DNA from 4 places in the Ensifer sp. ENS02 genome. Region 4 is predicted to be linked to each of the others. Evidence: predicted binding sites of a transcription regulator. Region 4 holds the regulator's gene; each other region holds the start of a gene.
What was found. Region 4 encodes PhoB, which activates phosphate uptake and scavenging genes when phosphate is short. Its sites were predicted from a motif close to TGTCATNNANCTGTCAT; they were not measured.
Positions count from the first base shown of each region.

Region 1: a site for PhoB is predicted at 2,204-2,220, ahead of IB262_RS17240 (NAD-glutamate dehydrogenase). Genes of this name have one in related genera too.
Region 2: a site for PhoB is predicted at 2,575-2,591, ahead of IB262_RS29235 (putative 2-aminoethylphosphonate ABC transporter substrate-binding protein). Genes of this name have one in related genera too.
Region 3: a site for PhoB is predicted at 1,818-1,834, ahead of IB262_RS07495 (DUF47 domain-containing protein). Genes of this name have one in related genera too.

Region 1 is NZ_JACVAO010000007.1:328,058-332,770, forward strand. Features, by position in the region: gene IB262_RS17225 (lytic transglycosylase domain-containing protein) at 1-416, shown strand, start outside; gene IB262_RS17230 (carbonic anhydrase) at 496-1,149, opposite strand; gene pdxY (pyridoxal kinase PdxY) at 1,279-2,160, opposite strand; gene IB262_RS17240 (NAD-glutamate dehydrogenase) at 2,446-4,713, shown strand, end outside.
Region 2 is NZ_JACVAO010000018.1:44,083-48,795, reverse strand. Features, by position in the region: gene phnA (phosphonoacetate hydrolase) at 1-820, shown strand, start outside; gene phnY (phosphonoacetaldehyde dehydrogenase) at 831-2,285, shown strand; gene IB262_RS29240 (hypothetical protein) at 2,309-2,494, opposite strand; gene IB262_RS29235 (putative 2-aminoethylphosphonate ABC transporter substrate-binding protein) at 2,660-3,670, shown strand; gene IB262_RS29230 (putative 2-aminoethylphosphonate ABC transporter ATP-binding protein) at 3,757-4,713, shown strand, end outside.
Region 3 is NZ_JACVAO010000003.1:50,535-55,247, reverse strand. Features, by position in the region: gene IB262_RS07505 (serine hydrolase) at 1-96, shown strand, start outside; gene IB262_RS07500 (inorganic phosphate transporter) at 146-1,150, opposite strand; gene IB262_RS07495 (DUF47 domain-containing protein) at 1,150-1,794, opposite strand; gene recF (DNA replication/repair protein RecF) at 1,998-3,122, shown strand; gene IB262_RS07485 (molybdopterin-synthase adenylyltransferase MoeB) at 3,150-3,911, shown strand; gene IB262_RS07480 (GNAT family N-acetyltransferase) at 3,922-4,389, shown strand; gene IB262_RS07475 (D-glycerate dehydrogenase) at 4,438-4,713, opposite strand, start outside.
Region 4 is NZ_JACVAO010000003.1:456,928-461,640, reverse strand. Features, by position in the region: gene argF (ornithine carbamoyltransferase) at 1-39, opposite strand, end outside; gene IB262_RS09530 (aspartate aminotransferase family protein) at 144-1,343, opposite strand; gene IB262_RS09525 (GcrA family cell cycle regulator) at 1,765-2,286, shown strand; gene phoB (phosphate regulon transcriptional regulator PhoB) at 2,356-3,039, opposite strand; gene phoU (phosphate signaling complex protein PhoU) at 3,242-3,955, opposite strand; gene pstB (phosphate ABC transporter ATP-binding protein PstB) at 4,006-4,713, opposite strand, start outside.

The DNA of each region.
Region 1 (4,713 bases), on a different contig from region 4:
GCGGTTTCATGGGCAAGGAGCACACGCTCTCGGCCGTTTCGACGCTGGCCTATGACTGCCGTCGCTCGGACTACTTCACCAACCAGCTCTATGCGGCCCTGCAGCTCGTGCAGCGCGGCGATCTGAGCCCGGATGCGCGTGGCGCCGCCCACGGCGAAATCGGCCAGACCCAGTTCCTGCCCGCCAACGTCCTGAAATACGGCGTCGACGGCGATGGCAACGGCCATGTCGACATGGTTCGCTCCAAGGCCGACGCGCTGGCATCCACCGCCAATTTCCTGCGCGGCCATGGCTGGCAGCCGGGCGCCGGCTATCAGCAGGGCCAGGCGAACTTCGCTGCGATCCAGGGCTGGAACGCCGCAAGCGTCTACCAGCAGGCGATCGCCATCATCGGCGCCGAGATCGACGGTCTCTAGGATTTTCGTCCTTCGGAACGCATAACCAACGAGACAAAAGGCCCGGTTCGAAAGAGCCGGGCCTTTTTTTGCTGACCGATTACATTCCCGGGCGGGAAAAATCACCCGTCACCGGGTCCATCACCCAGAGTTCGCCGGTCGAGATGTCGAACCAGGCGCCGTGCAGGTGGAGCTTGCCCTTGGCCTCGAGGATCTGGACGCACGGGAAAGTGCGCAGATTGGCAAGCGAGTTGCGGATCGAAACTCGCTCGAGCGCACGCTGGCGCTCCGCCTGCGTCATCACGTCGTTGCTCTGGATCTGCTCAGCCGCGGGCCTCAGCAGATGCATCCAGCGACCGATGAAATCGCCCGGTGACAGAGGCTCCGCATCGGGATCGAGTGCCGCTTTGATACCACCACAGCGGCCATGGCCCATGACGACGATGTCGCTGACGCGCAGCGACTGCACGGCGAACTCGAGGGCCGCCGAAGTGGAGTGGTAGTGACCATCCGGCTCGTAGGGCGGCATGAGATTGGCGACGTTGCGCACGACGAAGAGTTCGCCCGGGCCGCTGTCGAAGATCGTTTCCGGCGCAGCACGCGAGTCGCAACAGGCAATCACCATCGTCTTCGGCTTTTGACCGGTTTCCGCCAGCGCCTTATAGCGTTTCTGCTGCTCGCTGAAGCGACCGTTCATGAAGTTGTGGTAGCCGTTCAGAAGATAGTCCGGAAAACGCTGCTGCTGCTTGTCCATCGATTGCTCCGCTCGTGCTTCAAGGCGGCATGGCCGGCTTTCGCCCACCTGCGCCTCCGTCATGAAAATGATCGCGATCTAAAATTCAATCCACGATGCCATAGGGGTGGCGGTCCGTGAACAGCTTCTTCACTTGCGCCGCATCTGATTCGGATGAACCAGTCGGCGCATCTGCACCATCGCCATTGGCGTCGATAGGCTCGACGCGTCCTGCTCGATGGTCAGTTCATCCGCGCCGCGCTTGACGCTCCGCGCGATGATCTCAAATACGCTCGCAGTCGCCATCTGCAAGGCACGTTCCTCTGAAAGTCCTTCAAGGATCCGGGCGAGAAACACCGCCGCCAACAGGTCGCCCGTACCATTCGGCGGGTTTTCGACCAAACGATGTTCGGCAAGCAGGGCGTGGTTGCCCGAGAGAAAGAGATTACCGGTCCCGCCGCTCATCATCGGCACGGCAGACGTCACCAAGACGTGGGCCGGACCGAGGCCGAGCGCTGCGTCAAGGATCGCCGTGTTCGTCTCCAACGTCGCCCCGGCAAGCCAGGCAAGCTCGTAACGGTTCGGGGTCGCGAGATTTGCAAGCGGCAGCAACCGGTCGCGAATGGCAACCGCCGTGACTTCCGGCACATAGAGACCGCCAGCATCGCCGATCACGGGGTCGCAGGCGTAGATCAGTTTGGGATTGCGCTCCTTCAGCGCCGTCACCAGCCGGGCCACGCTTTCGGCCTGTCCGGCCGAGCCGAGGTAGCCCGAAAGCACGGCACGCACCTCTCCGGCCCAGGGTGCTGCAATGAGGTCATCGGCCACCGACCCGAAATCCTGATCGGAAATGGTGACCCGCGTCGAGCGGCCGTGGCCCGGATGCCAGGGGAGGATGACGGTCGGCAGGGCCCAGACTGGATGCCCCAAAGTTTCAAGCGCGAAGACCACGGCCCTGTTGCCCACCTTGCCGCGCACGACATGGCTCGAGATGACGATGACGGCGCCGGGCAGGGAAGGCATTTCGGGCATCGACCAGTCCAATCCTACGATCTCGAAACTCTGTTCACCCGACTGTCACCCCCCTGTCAACAGCCGATGGCAGATAGGCTCCGGAGAAGCCTCTGGCGTTTTCGTGCTTTTTCTTCGATTTTCGAGCAATTTTCGCGAAATTACCTTCGATTTAAATGGATTTAAGCTGTTTTCACGTGAAATTCTCCGATTTTGGGCTCGATTTTGCCGAAATCAGCGTAAAAAGCGGTCGCCATTAGCCATGGTTCTGATAGGGTTTGGCCTATCATGAATGGGAGAGACTTCATGGGCGTGAAATACAATCCGAAGCGGGACAGACACATCGACGCAGCGAAGGCGGCCGCCATCAAACTGGGCGTCGAGGCGCTGGCGCCGGAGATCCTCTTCGGTGGGGCCAGCAACGATGACCTCGATCTCTATTCGGCGGACATGCTGGCGCTGACAGCCGCCCATGCCTATCAGGAACTCGCCCGCTGGGATGGCGGCAAGCCGCAGGTTTCCGTCGAAACCGTCGCCGGTGTAGCACCTGGCGGCACCGAGGTGTCGATCATCGCGGTCACCGAACGCAACATGCCGTTCCTCTATGATTCGGTCATGGGGGAAATCACCAGCACCCACCGTGACATTCACCTCGCGATCCATCCCATCCTGGTCAAGGAACCGGGCAAGCCGGCAAAGCTCTTCGATCCCGAAGAGGAAAGCGATCCGTCGCACCGCGTCAGCCATATCCAGATCCATCTGACGAAGCTCGCGCCGGTCGAGGCCGAACAGCTCAGCAACCGCATTCGCGACGTGCTGGAGCAGGTGCACCAGGCTGTGCACGACTGGCCAGCGATGACCGCGCTGCTCGATCATGCGATGCAGGAGCTGGAGGCTTATAATGCCTCGCGCAAGAAGAGCGACCGCGACGAGGCGCTCGCCTTCCTCCGCTGGCTGCGTGACAACAACTTCACCTTCCTCGGCATGCGCGAATACACCTATTCCGGCAAGGGCGGAAAGGCGATGGTCGAGCGCGGCAAGGGCAGGGGCCTCGGCATGCTCTCCAATCCCGATGTGCGCGTGCTGCGCCAGGGCAAGGACGCGGTGCTGACTACGCCTGAAATTCTCGCCTTCCTCGAAAGCCCGGATTTCCTGATCGTCACCAAGGCCAACGTCAAATCGGTCGTCCATCGCCGCGCCTATATGGATTATATCGGTGTCAAGCGCTTCGACGCCGACGGCAATGTCGCCGGAGAACTGCGCATCGTCGGCCTCTTCACCTCCTCGGCCTATACCCGCCAGGCGGCCGAGATCCCGCTGCTGCGCCACAAGATCGAAAAGATCGTCGATCACTTCGGCTACGATCCGCAGAGCCATTCCGGCAAGATGCTCGACAACACGCTCGAATCCTATCCGCGCGACGATCTCTTCCAGATCGATGTCGGCCTGCTCGCCGCTTTCTGCGAACAGATCAACGAACTCGGCGACCGGCCGCGCATCCGCGTGCTGCCACGCATCGACCATTTCGACCGCTTCGTCTCGGTGATCGTCTTCGTGCCGCGCGAACAGTACGATTCGGATGTGCGCGAAAAGATCGGCGACTACCTGAAGACGGTCTATGACGGTCGCGTCTCCGCCTACTACCCGGCCTTCCCGGAAGGGGGCCTTGCCCGCGTCCACTTCATCATCGGCCGCTCCGCCGGCAAGACGCCGCGCATTCCGCAGGCCAAGCTCGAAGAAGCCGTTCGCGGCATCGTCACCCGCTGGATCGACCGGTTCGACCTGCTTGCCCGCAAGGACGGCATCGAGCTCGATGTCGACAATGCCTACCAGTCGTTCTTCACGCCGGCTGAAGCCTATGCCGATCTGGCCGACATCGCCGCCTGCAAGGGCCCGGATCCGATCCGCATCGAGTTCTACCACTATCCGCGCGCCGTCTCGCGGCCGGACACCGCCGAGCTCAAGATCTTCCACGCCAGCGAACCCGTGTCGCTGTCGCGCCGCGTACCTTTGCTTGAAAACCTCGGCTTCCGGGTCATCAGCGAACAGACCTACGACATCGGCGTCAATGCCCATGGCGAAGAGAAGCGCAAGGTCGTGCTGCACGACATGGAGCTGATCCATCGCGATGGCCTTGCGCTGAATCTCGAAAAATCCGGCCCGGCGCTGGAAGAGGCGTTCCTGGCCGCCTGGAACGGCGCGATCGAGGACGACAACTTCAACCGGCTGATCCTGCTTGCGGGCCTCAACGCCCGCGAAGTGACGGTGCTGCGCGCCTATGCCCGCTATCTGCGACAGGCCGGCATCACCTACTCTCAGGGCTATATCGCCGACACGCTGAACAAGTATCCGGCGATTGCCGCCGATATCTTCAAGCTGTTCGTGACCCGCATGGATCCGAAGCTCGAGGAAAAGCCGCGCGCCAAGAAGTGCAACGCGCTGCTGTCGGCGATCGAGGACGCGCTCTCGGCCGTTCCGAGCCTCGACGAGGACCGGATTCTGCGACGCTACGTCAACGCGATCGAAGCGACGCTCCGGACCAACTACTTCCAGCATGACGCCGACGGCAAGCCG
Region 2 (4,713 bases), on a different contig from region 4:
CATCTGCTTCTCGTCTGAAAAGGCGGACAAGACGACCGAGGCGGAAAACGGCCTCGACAATGCCTCGGCCTGGCTCGGTCGCGCTGTACCGGAAGTCTATTCGGCCGATCTCTCCGAATTCGTCTTTGCCGCCGGCGTCAAGCTGCTCAAGGAATTTCGGCCGGATGTCATGTACCTGACGACCACCGACTATGTGCAGCACAAATATGCGCCGGGCGTACCCCAGGCGAACGCCTTCTATGAGATGTTCGACAAGTATCTGACCGAACTCGACGCGCTCGGCGCGGCCATCATCGTCACGGCCGACCACGGTATGAAGCCGAAGCACAAGGCGGACGGTTCGCCGGATGTCATCTACGTGCAGGACCTGCTCGACCAATGGCTCGGCAAGGACGCCGCGCGCGTCATCCTGCCGATCACCGACCCCTATGTCGTGCATCACGGCGCGCTCGGCTCGTTTGCCACGGCCTATCTGCCCGAAAGTGCGGACAAGGAGGAGATCATCGAGCGGCTGCAGGCGATCGAAGGCATCGACGTCGTGCTCTCCCGCCCGGAAGCCTGCGTACGCTTCGAGCTGCCCGACGATCGGATCGGCGATCTCGTGCTGATCTCCTCGGAAAACAAGACGCTCGGCACCAGCGAACATCGCCATGATCTGGCGGCGCTGAACGAACCGCTGCGCTCGCATGGCGGCCTGACCGAACAGGCGGTGCCTTTCATCGCCAACCGCAAACTGCCCGAATTGCTGACATCCGCGTCGTTGCGCAATTTCGATGCGTTCTACTACGCGCTCGTCGCAGCCGCCCAGACAACGCACTAGGGAGGGAGCGATGACCAAGGTGGAAACAGCATTTGCAATTCGCCACGAGCCCATGCGGATCGCCGGCAAGACAGTCGATACCGAAGGGCGCATCGAGGTGCGCTACCCTTTCAACGATGCGGTGATCGGCACGGTGCCTGCGGGCAGCGCCGAGCATGCGCGCAAGGCCTTCGAGATCGCGGCCGCCTACCAGCCGAAGCTGACGCGTTACGAGCGTCAGCGCATCCTGCTCAAGGCTGCGGACCTGCTCGTTGCCCGCAAGGAGGAGATCTCTGATCTGATCACGCTGGAGCTCGGGATCTCCAAGCAGGACTCGCTCTACGAGGTCGGCCGCGCCTTCGACGTGCTGACGCTCTCGGGCCAGATGTGCATTCATGACGACGGCGAGATCTTCTCCTGCGACCTCACACCACACGGCAAGGCGCGCAAGATCTTCACCACGCGCGAACCGCTCAACGCCATTTCGGCGATCACGCCGTTCAACCATCCGCTCAACATGGTGGCACACAAGGTCGCGCCGGCGGTTGCGACGAACAATTGCGTTGTGCTCAAGCCGACAGAACTGACGCCGATGACGGCGCTTATCTTCGCCGACATTCTCTATGAGGCCGGCCTGCCGCCGGAAATGCTCTCGGTCGTGACCGGCTGGCCCGCCGATATTGGCATGGAGATGATCACCAATCCGAACTTCGACCTCATCACCTTTACCGGCAGCGTTCCAGTCGGCAAGCTGATCGCGGCCCACGCCCACTACAAGCGGCAGATCCTGGAGCTCGGCGGCAACGACCCGCTGATCATCCTCAACGATCTGTCGGACGACGATCTCGCAAGAGCCGCGGATCTGGCCGTTGCCGGCGCGACGAAGAACTCCGGCCAGCGTTGCACCGCTGTGAAACGCATCCTCTGCCAGGAGAGCGTTGCCGACCGCTTCGTGCCGCTGGTGCTCGAGCGAGCGAAAAAGCTGAGGTTCGGCGATCCGATGGACCGGGCGACGGACCTTGGCACGGTCGTCCATGCCAAGGCGGCGGAAGTCTTCGAGCGGCGGGTGCACCGGGCAGCGGAAGAAGGGGCGGAGATCCTCTACGATCCCGGCCGTAAAGGCGCCCTCTTGCCGCCAATCGTTGTCGACCGCGTTAAGCATTCGAGCGAACTGGTGATGGAAGAAACCTTCGCGCCGATCATACCGATCGTGCGCGCGCCCGATGATGACGACGCGCTGATCGCGCTCTCGAACTCAACCGCCTTCGGCCTTTCTTCCGGCGTCTGCACCAATGACTTCCGGCGAATGCAGAAATACATCGCCGGGCTGAAGGTCGGCACGGTCAACATCTGGGAAGTGCCGGGTTACCGGATCGAGATGAGCCCCTTCGGCGGCATCAAGGATTCCGGCAACGGCTACAAGGAAGGCGTCATCGAGGCGATGAAGAGCTTTACCAACGTCAAGACATTCTCCTTGCCATGGTGATTTCAAGCGTTTCCCCCGCTGATTCACCCCTCTGGGAGCCGCCATGGCGGCTCCCTTTTTATTTGCTCCCGCAGCGTCGCGGGGCTCTGCGCGACGCGCAATCTTAGATCTGCTCCTTCATCCGGCAGATTGTGCGAAATCGTATCGAAACCTGCCGCCGCCTTGGTCAAGCGCGGTTTCCATGCCCAGTTCTGCGGCAGAACATCCATAGTTTTTTTCTTCTAATCGATAAGAATAATAAATTTTACTTACAGGAAACCGCTGCGCAGAATGTTTCCCGAAGCCGATCACAACAGGGCAACGACAAGATTGTCCGCCGCGCTTCCCCGGTTTTACCAGGACCTCAGAGGAGAACTTCAATCATGAACAGACGCATGCTCTTTGTGCTTGCCGGCGCCGTTTCCGCTGTGCTTCCTGCCATCGCTGCCGCTGAAACGCAGCTCACCGTCTACACCGCCGTCGAAGCCGTCGACCTCGACCGCTACAAGGCGACCTTCGAAAAGGCCCACCCGGACATCAAGATCAACTGGGTGCGCGATTCCACAGGCGTCATGACCGCCAAGCTGCTTGCAGAAAAGGACAATCCGCAGGCCGATGTCGTCTGGGGGCTCGCTGCAACCTCGCTGCTTCTCTTGAAGACCGAAGGCATGCTGGAACCTTACCAGCCCAAGGGCGTCGAGACGCTCGACCCGAAATTCGTCGACAAGGACACGCCGCCGAGCTGGGTCGGCATGGACGCCTATGTCGCGGCTCTTTGCTACAACACGGTCGAGGGCGAAAAGCTCGGCCTCAAGCCGCCGACGAGTTGGAAAGACCTGACGAACCCCGAATACAAGGGCCACGTGGTGATGCCGAACCCGGCATCCTCGGGCACCGGTTTCCTCGACGTCTCCGGCTGGATGCAGATGTGGGGCGAGGAGAAGGCCTGGGACTACATGGACAAGCTCCACGAGAACATCTCCGCCTACACCCATTCCGGCTCCAAGCCGTGCAAGATGGCAGGCGCCGGTGAAGCCGTCATCGGCGTGTCCTTCGAGTTTCCGGGCGCCAAGGCCAAGAGTGCCGGTGCACCGATCGACATCATCTTCCCCGCCGAGGGTTCGGGCTGGGAGGCCGAGGCAACCGCAATCATCGCTGGCACGGCAAACCTCGAAGCCGCAAAGACGCTCGTCGACTGGTCGGTCACCAAGGAAGCGAACGAAATGTACAATGCCGGCTATGCCGTCGTTGCCTATCCGGGCGTCGCCAAGCAGGTCGAGCACCTGCCCGACGACATCGCTTCCCGGATGATCGTCAACGACTTCGAGTGGGCCGCAAACAACCGCTCTGACATCCTCAAGGAATGGCAGAAGCGTTACGACGCCAAGTCTGAACCGAAGAGCTGAGCCTGATCGGCTGGGCGCAGCGCCTTTGCGCTGCGCCCGATCGCATTTCTCGGAAAGAAAATCCCTCAAGCCAGCGGAGCTTGCAGATGAGGCATGCCCTGTCGATCGAACCGACGCCCACCAGCCGTCAGCACTTCGCCGATGACGCGGCCGCGGAGCCGGCCCCCTACTTGCAGATCTCGGATCTCTGGAAGACCTATGGCGATTTCGTCGCGCTTCGCGACATTTCGCTGTCGATTGCCAGGGGCGAGTTCGTCTGTTTTCTCGGCCCGTCCGGCTGCGGCAAGACGACGTTGCTGCGAGCCATCGCCGGTCTCGACCTGCAGACGCAAGGCACCATCCTGCAAGACGGCCGCAATATCTCGACGCTGCCGGCTTCCCGCCGCGACTATGGCATCGTCTTCCAGTCTTATGCGCTCTTTCCCAATCTGACGATCGAGCAGAACATCGCCTTTGGCCTGGAAAACACCGGCCGATCGAAGGCGGGGGTCGCATCCCGGGTCGCCGAACTCTTGGAAACGGTCGGCCTTTCGGCGCACGGCAAGAAGTATCCGGCCCAGCTTTCCGGTGGCCAGCAACAGCGCATCGCGCTTGCCCGCGCCATCGCCATCTCGCCGGGGCTATTGTTGCTCGACGAGCCGCTGTCGGCACTCGACGCCAAGGTTCGCGTGCACCTTCGCCATGAGATCAAGGCGCTGCAGAGAAAGCTCGGTGTGACGACCGTCATGGTGACGCACGACCAGGAGGAGGCCCTCGCCATGGCCGACCGGATCGTCGTCATGAACCACGGCGTCATCGAGCAGGTCGGCTCGCCGACCGAAATCTACCGTCATCCCGAAACGCTGTTCGTCGCCGACTTCATCGGCGAGACCAATCAGTTCGAAGCCCGGGTTCTTGGAGATGACGAAGTCGAGATCGGCCACTCCGCCTTTTGCTGTTCGACGGAGGATTTTTCCGCCGGCCATGCGGCAACGGCGGTCGTCCGCCCGGTCGACATCATTCCCCACGGAGCCGATGCCCATGCCGTCAACGCCAGCGACCGG
Region 3 (4,713 bases), 410 kb from region 4:
GCCCAGATCAGCTTCACGCTCAAAGGCGACCGAGCCGAAAGCCTGACCTTGCACCAGGGTGGGCAGAGCAGCCCTGCGCCTCGGGTCTCGAAATGACGGGCGTCTCCCGCCTGCTTATGAAGGCGGGAGACGATTTCCAGATCGATCAGAACAGCAGATCGATGGTGAAGTAGGCGAGCGCCGAAATCGCCGCTGCGGCGGGCATGGTGATGAACCAGGCAATGACGATATTGCCGGCAAGCCCCCAGCGCACGGCCGAAACGCGACGCGCAGCACCAACGCCGATGATCGCTCCGGTGATGGTGTGCGTCGTCGAGACCGGGATGCCGAGCCAGGTGGCGGCAAAGAGCGTGATCGCTCCGCCGGTCTCGGCGCAGAAGCCCTGCATCGGATTGAGCCTGGTAATCTTCGAGCCCATGGTGTGGACGATGCGCCAACCGCCGAACAGCGTGCCGAGCGCGATCGCCGCCTGGCAGGTGATCACCACCCAGAACGGCACATAGAACTCCGAGCCGAGATAGCCTTGCGAGTAGAGCAGCACCGCGATGATGCCCATGGTCTTCTGCGCGTCGTTGCCGCCATGGCCGAGCGAATAGAGCGAGGCCGAGACGAACTGCATGACGCGGAAGGTGCGGTCGACGGCAAAGGGCGTCTGGCGCACGAAGATCCACGAAACGATCAGCACCAGCATGAGCGCCAGGAAAAAGCCGATCGCCGGCGACATGAAGATGGCGCCCACGGTCTTCAAAAGGCCGGTCCAGACGATCGAACTGAAACCGGTGCTCGCAAGACCGGCGCCGACGAGGCCGCCGATCAGCGCGTGCGACGAACTCGACGGGATGCCGAAGAGCCAGGTGACGATGTTCCAGACGATCGCGCCGATCAGCGCCGAGAAGATCACCAGCGGCGTGACGATGCCGGGATCGATGATGCCCTTGCCCAGCGTCTCGGCTACGTGCAGGCCGAAGAACAGGAAGGCGATGAAGTTGAAGAAGGCCGCCCACATGACGGCATATTGCGGCCGGAGCACCCGTGTCGAGACGATCGTCGCGATCGAGTTGGCTGCGTCGTGCAGACCGTTCAGGAAGTCGAAGAACAGCGCGATGCCGATCAGCCCGACGAGCAACGGAAAGGCGAGCGTCGCATCCATCAGACGTTCTCGATCACGATGCCGCTGATTTCATTGGCGACGTCCTCGAAGCGGTCGACGACCTTTTCGAGCTCGCCATAGATCTCGCTGCCGATGATGTAGGCCATCGGGTTGCTGGCGCCGTGGCGGCGGAACAGGTCCTTGAGGCCCTGTTCGTGCAGTTCGTCGGAGCGGCCCTCGATGCGGGTGACCTCTTCGGCGATCGCGATCAGGCGGTCGTGATTGGCGCCGATCCTATCGAGCAGCGGAATGGCCTCGGCGATCAGGTGCGCGGCCTTGACGACCGTGGTGCCCATTTCGCGCATGCCGGGATCGAAGCTCTTCTGTTCGTAAAGGCGGATCGTCTTGACGGTCTTGTGCATCATGTCGATGGCATCATCCATCGACTGGATCAGATCCTTGATGTCGCCGCGGTCGAAGGGCGTGATAAAGGACCGGCGCACGGCCAGCAGCACCTCGGCGGTGATGTGGTCCGCCTCATCCTCGAGCGCGACGATCCGGTCGCAGTGTCTTTCCAGATCGCCGCCGCCAGCGAGAACCTTGTCGAGCGCATCGGCAGCACCGACGACGGTGCGCGAATGTTTTGCGAAGAGGTCGAAGAAGCGATCCTCGCGGGGAAGAAGTTTGCGGAACCAAGCCAGCATCACACGTATATCCATCTGTGGATTGTCATGCGGCTGTCATATTTCACTAGGTCCTTTATGAAAAGCACCGAATCAAAGGGGTTTGTCGCCTTTCCCCTGTCGATATCGGCCTATCTTGCACGATATGGCGACGCGCCCCATTTCGCCTTGCCTTGGCAGGCGCTTTCGTCCTAGCTGCGCCCAACGTCGAATCCGGACTGCCGATGCCAAACAAGGTCTTTCTCAACCGCCTGAAGCTTACGGAGTTCCGCAACTATGCGGCCCTCTCGCTTGAGCTCGATCAGCGCCATGTGGTGCTGACGGGGGAGAACGGCGCCGGCAAGACCAACCTCATGGAAGCCGTCTCTTTCCTTTCGCCCGGCCGCGGCCTCAGGCGCGCAGCCTATGCGGACGTGACCCGGGTCGGTGCCGGCGACGGGTTCTCGGTCTTTGCGGAAGTCGAGGGCATGGAGGGAACCGTCGAGATCGGCACCGGGACTGCCGGCGTCACGGAAGGGCAATCCCGGCGGCTGCGGCTGAATGGAACACCGGCAGCGACCGTCGACGAACTGACCGATCACCTGCGCGTCCTCTGGCTGACGCCATCGATGGATGGGCTCTTTACCGGGCCTTCGGCCGACCGGCGGCGTTTCCTCGATCGTCTTGTGCTGTCGCTCGATCCGGAGCATGGCCGTCGCGCCAGCGAATTCGACCGGGCGATGCGCAGCCGCAACCGGCTGCTCGGTGAATTCCGCCCGGACCCTTCCTGGCTGACGGCGATCGAAAAGGAAATGGCCGGTCTCGGCGTCTCCATGGCGCTGGCGCGGCAGGAAATGCTCGGTCTGTTGACGGCGCTGGTCGAGCGCACTGTCGATGAAAGCGTCTTTCCGTCGGCACGCCTGGCGTTGTCGGGCTTTCTCGACGACGAGGGCCATCGTCCGGCCTATGATCTGGAAGAACAATATCTGACGATGCTGCGTGATGGGCGTCCGCGCGACGCCGCGGCGGGACGCACGCTCGACGGGCCGCACCGGAGCGACCTGCTCGTGCGTCACCGCGAGAAGGACATGGAGGCAGCACGCTGCTCGACCGGGGAGCAGAAGGCGCTGCTCGTCGGCCTGGTGCTGGCGCATGCGCGCCTCGTCGGCGACATGACCGGCCACGCGCCGATCCTGCTGCTCGACGAGATCGCCGCCCATCTCGACGTCAACCGGCGCGCCGCTCTGTTCGATCTCGTCGACGGCCTTGGCGGCCAGGCCTTCATGACCGGGACGGACCAAGCGATGTTCGAGGCGCTGTGCGAACGCGGCCGCTTTCTGACGGTTTCGCACGGCAGTGTTACGGGATAAGCAGAGGTCACCGAGGAGGATTTTGCCATGACCGGTGAGGACAAGCTCGACCAATCGGAGATCACCCGCTACGCCCGCCATATCGTGCTGCCGGAGATCGGGGGTGCCGGGCAACAAAGGCTGAAGGCGGCCCGTGTGCTGGTGATCGGGGCCGGCGGGCTCGGCGCTCCAGTGCTCGTCTATCTTGCCGCCGCCGGCATCGGCCGGATCGGCATCGTCGACGACGATGCGGTCGCGCTTTCCAACCTGCAGCGGCAGATCATACACCGCACTGAAGACATCGACCGCGCCAAGGTCGAGCGGGCCGCCGAGGCGATCACCGCCCTCAACCCGCATGTCGGCGTCGACGAACACAGGCTCAGGCTCAACCCCGACAATGCCGAGGCGCTTTTCCGGCAATATGACCTGGTGATCGACGGCTCGGACAATTTCGATACGCGCTATCTCGCCGCCGATACGGCGGCAGCGGTCGGCATTCCGCTGGTGACCGGCGCCGTCGGCCGCTTCGACGGATCGCTGACAGTGCTGATGCCCTACAGCGCCGGCGCCGATGGACGGCCGAACCCATCCTATCGCGATCTCTTTCCCGAGCCGCCGCCGGCCGGTGTCGTGCCCTCCTGCGCGGAGGCCGGCATCGTCGGCGCGCTGACTGGCGTCATCGGCACCTTGCAGGCGATGGAGGCAATCAAGGTGATCGCCGGCTTCGGCGAACCGCTGGTCGGACGGCTGCTGATGTATGACGCACTGACGGCACAGTTCAACACCATCCGCTATCGCCGCAGAGCATAGGCCGACCATGGTGCAGATCTTTCGCATCGACGAAGCATTCGACCGCTACGAGGAACTGCTGGCGCTGATCCTTGGCGCCTTCTCCTACATGGACGGGCGGATCGACCCGCCGTCGTCGGCGCATGCATTGAACATCGAGTTGCTCCGGCAGAAGATCGTTGACGAGATTGCCTTCGGCGTCCGCGACGGCGAAAGGCTCGTCGGCTGCATCTTCTGCAAGCCGGAGGACGATTGTCTCTATATCGGCAAGCTTGCCGTCGCGCCTGAGACGCAAGGAAAGGGTATCGGTCGGCTGCTGCTCGCCGAAGCGGAGGCGACGGCGCGTGCGCTGAAGCTGCCGGCGCTGAGGCTCCTCACCCGCATCGAACTCATCGACAATCACCGCGCCTTTGCCGCCTGGGGCTTCGTCCAGAGCGGCACGATGTGCCATCCCGGTTTTACCCGGCCGACGGCGATCGAGATGCGCAAGACACTTTAGCTTCCGGGCTTGAGCGAACCGAATGGACGGCCGCACGGCGTTTCGCGTTCAGTCGCGGCCCGGAAGCACGCGGTCCGGTGGTCGGTGGCCATCGAAGAAGGTGCGGATGTTAATCACCACCTTCTCGCCCATGTCGATGCGGCCCTCAAGCGTCGCCGAGCTCATATGCGGCAGAAGCACGACCTTGCCCTCACCGGCAAGCTTGATCAGCTTCGGATTGACGGCCGGCTCGTTCTCGAAGACGTCGAGGCCGGCGCCAGCGATCTTGCCTTCGCGCAGCGACTTGATCAGCGCCGTCTCGTCGATGATGCCGCCGCGGGCGGT
Region 4 (4,713 bases):
CATGGCCGAAAGATCGAGAAAATGTCTGGTGCCTGCCATCGTACTCGGTTCCTGTCTGAAAAATCGGTCCCTGGTGCGGCACGCTATCGACGTGCCCGCACGGAGGTCATTCTAACGCCTTAGTCGGCCCTGGGTCGCTACCTTCAGGCCGCGGCGTTGCCGCTTGCCTTGCGAACCGCCTCGGCGGCGCGTTCGATACGTGCGAGCCCCTCGCGCGCCTCTTCCGCCGTCACGGTCAGCGGCGGCAGCAGACGCAGGACATTTTCGCCCGCCGGCACGGCCAGGAGCTTTTCGGCGCGGATTTCCTTCAGCAGATCGGCCGAAGGGCCCTTCACCTTGATGCCCAGCATCAAACCGTCGCCGCGGATGTCCTCGATGACATCAGGGAAACGGTCCTTGAGCGACGCAAGGCCCTGGCGGAAGACCAGCGCGACATCGCGCACATGCGTCAGGAATCCGTCGGCCAGAACGACGTCGAGCACGGCGTTGCCGACGGCCATGGCCAGTGGGTTGCCGCCATATGTGGAGCCATGCGTGCCCGCCACCATACCAGATGCGGCTTCCTCAGTCGCGAGGCAGGCGCCGAACGGGAAGCCACCGCCGATACCCTTGGCGACCGCCATGATATCCGGACGGATATCCGCCCATTCATGGGCAAACAGCTTGCCGGTGCGGCCGACGCCGGTCTGGACCTCATCGAGGATCAAGAGCAGGCCGAACTCGTCGCAGAGCGCGCGCAGTTCCTGCATGAACTCCTTGGTCGCCGGACGGATGCCGCCCTCGCCCTGGATCGGCTCGATCAGGATCGCTGCGGTTTCCTCGGTAATCGCATTCTTGACCGCGGCGATGTCGCCGAACGGAACCTGGTAGAAGCCCGGCGCCTTCGGCCCGAAACCTTCGATGTATTTCTGCTGACCACCGGCGGCGATCGTCGCGATCGTGCGGCCGTGGAAGGCGCCTTCGAAGGTGATGACGTGGAACTTCTCCGGGTGGCCCTTGGAGAAGTGGTAACGCCGTGCCGTCTTGATGGCGCATTCCAGCGCTTCCGCGCCCGAATTGGTGAAGAAGACCTTGTCGGCAAAGGTCACCGCCGTCAGCCGGCGGCCGAGGCTTTCCTGGCCCGCAATTTCATAAAGGTTGGACAGGTGCCAGACCTTGTCGGCCTGCGCCTTCAGCGCTTCGACCAGGTGCGGGTGCGCGTGGCCGAGCGAGTTCACGGCAACGCCGGCACCGAAATCGAGATAACGCGTGCCGTCTTCAGCGATCAGCCAGGCGCCCTCTCCTCGCTCGAAACGCAACGGCGCGCGCATGTAGGTATCGTAAAGCGGCGTGGTTGCAGTCATGCGAGGCTCTCCTTCACTCCAGATCGACATCGATCCCGCGCCTCACGCGGGCCGATAAAAATCAAAAATGCCGCCTTTCGGCGGCGCAGGCACTATTCCCATTTCGCGCTGCAATGTCAACAAAACCAAGCCTTGCAGCGCAACATGAAGGGTCGATTCCTGGCAGCAGAAAAATCGTCCGGGAGGGCTTGCAAAAATGCAACGCTGGCCAAGCAAGTTGGGGAAAACTACGAAATCGATTCGGCCTGATTCCCGGGACTCTTGCCACAGAGTCCAGCGGTCAGTACGTTAACATTCAATTACTAGACGCATGCGGCGGACCTAGTCACCAAAAGAGTTATCGCGTTTGCAACCCCGGGGTTTAGCCGGGGTGCGGTGAGGGATTCTGCCATCCCCAACGCTGAGAACGGAGAGTGCAGAAATGAACTGGACTGACGAGCGGGTGGAGAAACTGAAGAAGCTTTGGTCCGAGGGCCTGAGCGCAAGCCAGATCGCGGCACAGCTCGGCGGCGTCAGCCGTAACGCTGTCATCGGCAAGGTTCACCGCCTGAGCCTGCCAGGTCGCGCCAAGGCCGGCGGCAGCACCACGACGGCAGCCCGTCCGAAGCGCCCGACTTCGGCACCGCGCGCACCGAACTACGCTTCGCGCGTTTCGACCCGCCCGGTTGCACGCGCGGCCGGCGCTGTCGTTCTCAAGGAAGAAATCGAAGTCGATCTCGTTGCCGAGCAGGATTTCAGCACCCGCACCGACGTTGTCGTGCCGATGTCGCGCCGCCTCGAGCTGACCCAGCTCACCGAGCGCACCTGCAAGTGGCCGATCGGCGACCCGCTGAAGGAAGAGTTTCACTTCTGCGGCAACGATTCCCCGGAAGCCTCGCCTTACTGCACCTTCCATGCTCGGCTGGCCTACCAGCCGTCGGGGGAGCGCCGCAGGGCTCGCTAAGAAGCTGGACCGCATTGATAAAGGAAGGGGCCGATCGGCCCCTTTTTTTGTTGGCGACTTTCAGACCGCTCAGCTTTCGAGCGAATAGCCGGCGCCGCGAACGGTGCGGATGACGTCGGGCATGTTCGAGAAGTTCAGAGCCTTGCGCAGACGACCGACATGCACGTCGACGGTGCGCTCGTCGACATAGATGTCATGCCCCCAGACGCCATCCAGAAGCTGCGAGCGAGAGAAGACGCGGCCCGGCGAGGACATGAGGAACTCCAGAAGACGGAACTCGGTCGGGCCGAGGCGCACTTCGCGGCTGCGGCGATGAACGCGGTGGGTCTCGCGGTCGAGTTCGATGTCGCCGCAGCGAAGCAGCGTCGAGAGCACCTCGGGCTTTGCCCGGCGCAGCATCGCCTTGACGCGCGCCATCAGCTCCGGCGTCGAGAAGGGCTTGACCACGTAGTCGTCGGCACCCGTCGCCAGACCCCGGACGCGCTCGCTTTCCTCGCCTCGCGCCGTCAGCATGATGATCGGCAGACGTTCGGTCTCCGGACGCTGGCGCAGCCGACGGCAAAGTTCAATGCCGGAAACACCGGGCAGCATCCAGTCGAGGATAAGCAGGTCGGGCAGCCGCTCCTGAAGCCGGATCTCCGCCTCGTCGCCCCGCAGGATCGTATCGACGTCGAAGCCCTCGGCTTCCAGATTGTAACGCAGCAGAACGCTCAGCGCCTCTTCGTCTTCGACTACGGCGATTTTTGGCAACATCAGGTAACGTCTCCTTACCGCGGGCGGCCTTTGGGCTCATCGGCCCGGCCGGCGCTCAGACACTCTAAATCTGGAGCACATCCGCCGTTTTCAAAGGCGGGGCGAAAACCGCATGCTTCAGATACAGGAATTCGGGGCCGCGACCGAAGCCGCGACCGGATCAGATTTCAAGGGGCATGCATGCTTACGGCGCGCTTGGCGCTCAGTCGTTGACCGAGCCCAGCGTCGACGTGGTGTCATCCTTCGGACGCTCGCCTTCCGGCTGAGCACCCGTCGCCATGTAATAGATCGTCTCAGCGATATTGGTCGCGTGGTCGCCGATGCGCTCGATGTTCTTGGCGCAGAACAGAAGATGCGTGCAGGGCGTGATGTTGCGCGGATCTTCCATCATGTAGGTCAAGAGCTCGCGGAACAGCGAGGTGTAGATCGCGTCGATCTCCTCGTCACGCTCGCGGATGCTGTTGGCCTTTTCCGGCGAGCGCGAGGCGTAGACGTCGAGCACTTCCTTGAGCTGGACGAGAGCGAGCTCTGCCAGATGCTCGAGGCCACGGGCGAGCTTGCGCGGAATGCCGGAGCCGGCGACCGCGATCACGCGCTTGGCGGTGTTCTTGCCGAGGTCGCCGACGCGCTCCAGATCGGAGGCGATGCGGATCGACCCCATGATCTCACGCAGGTCGGCGGCGACCGGCTGACGCTTGGCGATCGTGACGATCGCCTTCTCACCGATCTGGCGCTCGGCGTCGTCGAGGACGGTGTCGTCCGAGATCACCTTCTGTGCGAGAGCCAGGTCGGAGTTGACCAGCGCGCGAACGGACTCGGCGACCATCTGTTCGGCGAGGCCGCCCATCTCCGAGATGCGGCGCGTCAGGTACTTCAGTTCTTCGTCATAGGCGGACATGATATGCATGGACATGATCGTCGATCCTTACGGGCGCTTTGCAGTTACTGTTGCAGCCTTATGCGGCCTCAGCCGAAGCGGCCCATGATGTAATCCTGGGTGCGCTGGTCATCCGGATTGGTGAACATCTTGTCGGTGTCGTTCTCCTCGACGAGATTGCCGAGGTGGAACATGGCGGTGCGCTGCGAAACGCGGGCGGCCTGCTGCATCGAGTGGGTCACGATGACGATCGTGAAGTTCGTGCGCAGCTCGTGGATGAGCTCTTCGACCTTGGCCGTCGCGATCGGATCGAGAGCCGAGCACGGCTCGTCCATGAGGATGACTTCCGGGCTCACGGCGACGGCGCGTGCGATGCAGAGGCGCTGCTGCTGACCACCGGAAAGGCCGGTGCCGGGCTCCTGCAGACGGTCCTTTACCTCGTTCCACAGACCGGCCTTCTGCAGGCTGGTCTCGACCACTTCGTCAAAGTCGGCCTTGGTGCGCGCAAGTCCGTGAATCCGCGGACCGTAGGCGACGTTGTCGTAGATCGACTTCGGGAACGGGTTCGGCTTCTGGAAGACCATGCCGACGCGGGCGCGAAGCTCGACGACGTCGATCGTCGGGTCGTAGATGTCGTCCTCGTCGAGCGTGATCTTGCCGGTGACGCGGCAGTTCTCGATCGTGTCGTTCATGCGGTTCAGCGTGCGCAGGAAGGTCGACTTGCCGCAACCCGAAGGACCGATCAGCGCCGTGACCGTGTTCTCGCGGATGTTGAGGTTGACGTCGAAAAGCGCACG